Regions from separate parts of the Janthinobacterium sp. GW821-FHT03A03 genome, predicted to be linked through region 1. Evidence: riboswitches for the same ligand, from Rfam matches in the RefSeq annotation. Region 1 holds a riboswitch; the other holds the start of a gene.
The links. Region 1 has a riboswitch for thiamine pyrophosphate ahead of AC07VI_RS15730 (TonB-dependent siderophore receptor). Riboswitches for the same ligand answer to the same signal wherever they lie in the genome.
Positions count from the first base shown of each region.

Region 2: another riboswitch for thiamine pyrophosphate. It lies ahead of thiC (phosphomethylpyrimidine synthase ThiC); the one in region 1 lies ahead of AC07VI_RS15730 (TonB-dependent siderophore receptor).

Region 1 covers NZ_JBWKUZ010000007.1:105,828-108,216, forward strand. The annotation lists gene AC07VI_RS15725 (iron-containing alcohol dehydrogenase) at 1-865, shown strand, start outside; TPP riboswitch at 944-1,041, shown strand; gene AC07VI_RS15730 (TonB-dependent siderophore receptor) at 1,127-2,389, shown strand, end outside.
Region 2 covers NZ_JBWKUZ010000027.1:52,921-55,309, reverse strand. The annotation lists gene thiC (phosphomethylpyrimidine synthase ThiC) at 1-962, opposite strand, end outside; TPP riboswitch at 1,041-1,156, opposite strand; gene AC07VI_RS27375 (hypothetical protein) at 1,265-1,519, opposite strand; gene AC07VI_RS27370 (response regulator) at 1,558-2,364, opposite strand.

The DNA.
Region 1 (2,389 bases):
CGACGGCACCAAGTTCATCGCCGCCGCCGCCCTGCACGAGGGCGAGGCGTGGGACATCCTGGCCAAAGGCGGCAAGATCGTCGAAGCGGCCCTGCCCTTCGGCACCGTCCTGACCTTGCCGGCCACGGGCTCGGAAATGAATGGCTCGGCCGTGATCACGCGCAAGGCCACGCAGGAAAAGCGCTCGTTCATGAGCCGCAAGGTGTATCCTAAATTTTCCGTGCTGGACCCGTCGAAGACGTTCACCTTGCCGCTGCGCCAGGTGGGCAATGGCGTCGTCGATGCGTTTGCGCATGTCATGGAACAGTATTTGACCTACCCTGTGAACGCGTCCGTGCAGGACCGTTTCGCCGAAGGCATTTTATTGACCCTGATCGAGGAAGGCCCGAAAGCGCTGTCGCACCCGGACGACTACGACGTGCGCGCCAACGTGATGTGGAGCGCCACCCTGGCCTTGAACGGCCTGATCGGCGTGGGCGTGCCGCAGGACTGGTCCACGCATGCCATCGGCCACGAATTGACAGCCCTGTACGAGCTTGACCATGCGCAGACGCTGGCCATCATCCTGCCCAGCATGTTGCGCGTGCGCAAGCAGGCCAAGCGCGCCAAGCTGCTGCAATATGCGGCCCGCGTGTGGGGCCTCGATGGCGGCGACGAGGACGGCCGCATCGAGGCGGCCATCGCGCGCACGGAATTCTTCTTCCGCCACATGGGCGTCAAGACGCGCCTGGCCGACTACGGCCTGAACCATGCGAGCGTGGACGCCGTCGTGGCCGCCCTGGAAGCGCACGGCATGACGGCGCTGGGCGAACAGCGCGAAGTGACGCCCGCCGTCAGCCGCAAGGTGCTGGAACTGAGCCTGTAGCGCAGTTTGCAAATTCACGCCACTGTGTTGTAAAACGGTCAGCCGGCGGGACAAGCGGCCGTGCTTCATGCTAAGCTGTCATTTCGCTAGGGGTCCTGGAGCAGTTATCCGGGTGAGAGATACCCTTCGTACCTGATCTGGATAATGCCAGCGAAGGAAAGCGCAAAGTACCTCCCTCCTTTGATAGCTCCTGCGTTGGCGCCAGCCGAACAAGCAGCCTGCCGTGCTCTTTTCCGAGACGGCTTGAACCACGAGCAATCTATGTCCACACCGAATTTATCTGTTTCCGTCCTGACCCTGGCCATCCTGCACGCGTTTGCCGCGCCTGCCTTTGCAGCGAATGACGCCGCCGAAGCCGCCGAGCCGCAGGCGCAAAGCATGGCCGAAGTCGTCGTCACGGCCAGCAAGGCGCCGGCTGCCAAGCGCGCCTCCGTGGGCGGCTTTAGCGATGCGCCGCTGCTGCAGACGCCGGCGTCCGTCACCGTCATTTCGCAGAAAGACATGCAGGACTTGCAAATCCGCAATCTCAGCGATGCCGCCAGGCTCGACGCCAGCATCAACGATGCCTACAACGCCGTCGGCTATGCGGAACAGTTCACCATCCGCGGCTTCAAGCTCGACAACAATTCCAGCTATCGCAAGGATGGCGTGGCCATTCCCGGCGACACGCAAATTCCGCTGGAAAACAAGGAACGCATCGAAGTGCTGAAAGGCCTGGCCGGCTTGCAGGCGGGCGTGGCCGCGCCGGGCGGCGTGATCGACTTCATCGTCAAGCGCCCCACCGCCGCACCGCTGCGCACGGTGACCGTGGAAGCGCGCGAGCGGGGCACCCTGTACGGCGCCGTCGACCTGGGCGGCCGCCTGGAAGACACGCGCTTCGGCTACCGGGTCAACGTGGCGGCCGAGCGCTTGCGCTCCTACATCAAGGGCGCGGACGGCAACCGCAAGTTCATTTCCGGCGCCTTCGACTGGCAGATTTCGCCGCAAGCGCTGCTGCAACTGGACGCCGATTACCAGGACAAGGCGCAGGCGACGGCGCCCGGCTTCCAGCTGCTGAACAATAAAACCTTGCCGACCGGCATCAGCGCCGACGCCATGCTCAACCTGCAGCCGTGGACGCGCCCCGTGGAAACCGTCACCAGCAATATCGGCCTGCGATTCCAGTACGCCTTCAATGACGACTGGCGCGCCACCGTGTCGGCCAACCAGCACTCGTTCAAGCGCGACGACTACACGGCCTTCCCGTACGGCTGCAGCGGACAGGACCTGTACCCCGGCTTCTGCGGCAATGGCGACTACGACGTGTACGACTACCGCAGCCTGGGCGAAACGAAAAAGCCGCTGAGCGCGCAAGCCATGATCCAGGGCAAGTTCGCCACCGGCTCGCTGCGCCATGACTTCACGGCCGGCGTGTCGACCTTCCGCCGCAAGGACCGCGCCGGCCTGTACGTGTACGACTGGGTGGGCGTGAGCAACATCTACCAGCCGCAGATCGTCGGCACGTCGCCCGGCGTCACGGGCCCC
Region 2 (2,389 bases), on a different contig from region 1:
GTGTCGCGGAAGATTTCCCAAGTCAGATCTTCGGCCTTGCCGTTGACCTTTTCCAGCGCCTGGTAAATCGGCACGGTGCCGATGGGCACGGGGCTGTTGCGCACGATCCATTCGCGCGTTTCGTGGATATGCTTGCCGGTGGACAAGTCCATCACGTTGTCGCCACCCCAGCGGATGGCCCAGGTCATCTTTTCCACTTCCTCGCCGATCGACGAAGTAACGGCGGAATTGCCAATGTTCGCGTTGATTTTCACGAGGAAATTACGGCCGATGATCATCGGTTCGACTTCCGGGTGGTTGATGTTGGCGGGAATGATGGCGCGGCCGCGGGCGATTTCCTCGCGCACGAATTCCGGCGTGATTTCCGCCGGGATGCTGGCACCGAACGACTGGCCCGGATGCTGGCGGCCCATCAGGTCGGCCAGGCGCTCGCCCATGGGCCCGGAAGCTTTCAGTTCACGCAGATATTCCTGGCGACGCATGTTTTCGCGGATGGCGACGAATTCCATTTCCGGCGTGATGATGCCCTGACGGGCGTAATGCATTTGCGTCACATTCTTGCCGGCAATGGCGCGGCGCGGCTTGCGGTGCAGATTGAAACGCAGCTCGGCCAGTTTCGGGTCCGCCAGGCGGGCGATGCCGTAGTCGGAGGTGGGGCCGGGCAGCTCTTCCGTGTCGGCCCGTTCCATGATCCACGGCAGGCGCGGCGTATCGAGGCCCGAGCGGATGTCGATCTGCACGTCCGGGTCCGTGTACGGGCCGGAGGTGTCGTAGACGTAGATCGGCGGATTCTTTTCGCCGCCGAACGACGCTTCCGTGTCGGACTGGCTGATTTCGCGCATGGGCACGCGGATGTCGGGGCGGCTGCCCTGCACGTAGATCTTGCGCGAATTGGGCAGCGGCGCGATGGCGGCTTCGTCGACCGTGGCGGTGGCGGAGAGGAATTTCGGGTTGGCGTTCATTTTGGCTCCTTGGCTAGCTATTTTTAAGCCTGGAGCCAGCTAAGGAGGTTCGGCTGTGCGCACGCGGAAAGGCGGGGTGCGTTCATCCTAAAGCTTCCCTTCGCTGGCATTATCCAGATCAGGTTCGGAGGGTATTTCTCACCCGCGCTTGCACTGTGTTTCCACAGCGAAAGGCAGGACCCCTAGCGTTTGCCGCCTTGCGGCAGCGAGCCAATTATACGCGCTTCGCGCCGCGTGGCCAGATGATTTCTTGCCGGTGTCGTGTTTGCGCATCTGCTGCAATGCAGCAGACGGCGTCACGATTATTTCTTCTTGCCCCAGCGCCAGCTGGTCGGTTCGCCCTTGCGCTGACAGATGAAAATCAGCGCGGCCACGATGGCCACCTCATAGACGATGTAGCCCACCAGCATGGTTTGCGGCGGGAACAGGAAGGCGCCGCAGGCGAACAGGGCCAGCGCGGCCAGAAACACCAGCCAGCCCTGCCAGGTGATGGGCAAGCCCCAGCCCCAGCCATAGGTCTTGGCAGGGAACCAGTAGGAGGGAGATTTGTCAGTCATGATTTTTCCTGGTCAATATCAATAACACCAAGTATAAATCACGCTCCCCGCTGGCGCTCCGTGACATCGAGGCCGATGCCGCGGTAGCCGATGAAGCGGCTGCCATTGTCGAACATCGGTTCGCCGCTGACCTGCAGATACTGCGTGCTGCCGTCCAGGTTGGCGCGGCTGTAGATGAAATCGAGGAACGGTTCGCGCGCGGCGATCTTGGCGTCGAGCAAGGCGCGCTCGGCGGCGTTCCAGCGCTGCGGTTCTTCCTCGCTGCCGATGCCCAGCATTTCAGCCACGGGGCCGGAAAAGCGCGTCAGGTTGCCCTGCGCATCCTGTTCCCAGTACCAGTCGGACGACAGTTCCGTGAAGCGCTGGAAGCGCGCTTCGCTTTCGCGCAGCTCCGCCGTGCGCTCTTCCACCATCTGTTCCAGCGACTTGTTGTATTCGGCCAGCTTCTGGTACAGCAGGCGCACTTCCAGCATGTTGTGGATGCGCGTCTTGACTTCCACCAGGTCGAAGGGCTTGCTGACGAAATCCTTGGCGCCCGCCTGCAGGGCGCGCAGCTTGTGGCCGGGCTGGGCCGTGATCACCAGCACGGGCAGGTAGCTGCCCGCCTCAAGGTCGCGCAAGCCTTCCATGACTTCAAAACCATCCATTTCCGGCATCTGCAAGTCGAGCAGGATCAGGTCGTAGCGGTGCTGCTGGTGCAGCGCGCGCACGGCCTGCGGGTCCATGGTGGACGTGATGCGCGTGTAGCCGGCATTGCGCAGCACCTGTTCCAGCAGCATGACGTTCGCCTCCTGGTCATCGACGATGAGGATGCTGGCGTTCAGGATCTCGGTGGCTTGAAGCATGGCGGTATTCCTAAAATTGAGTGCT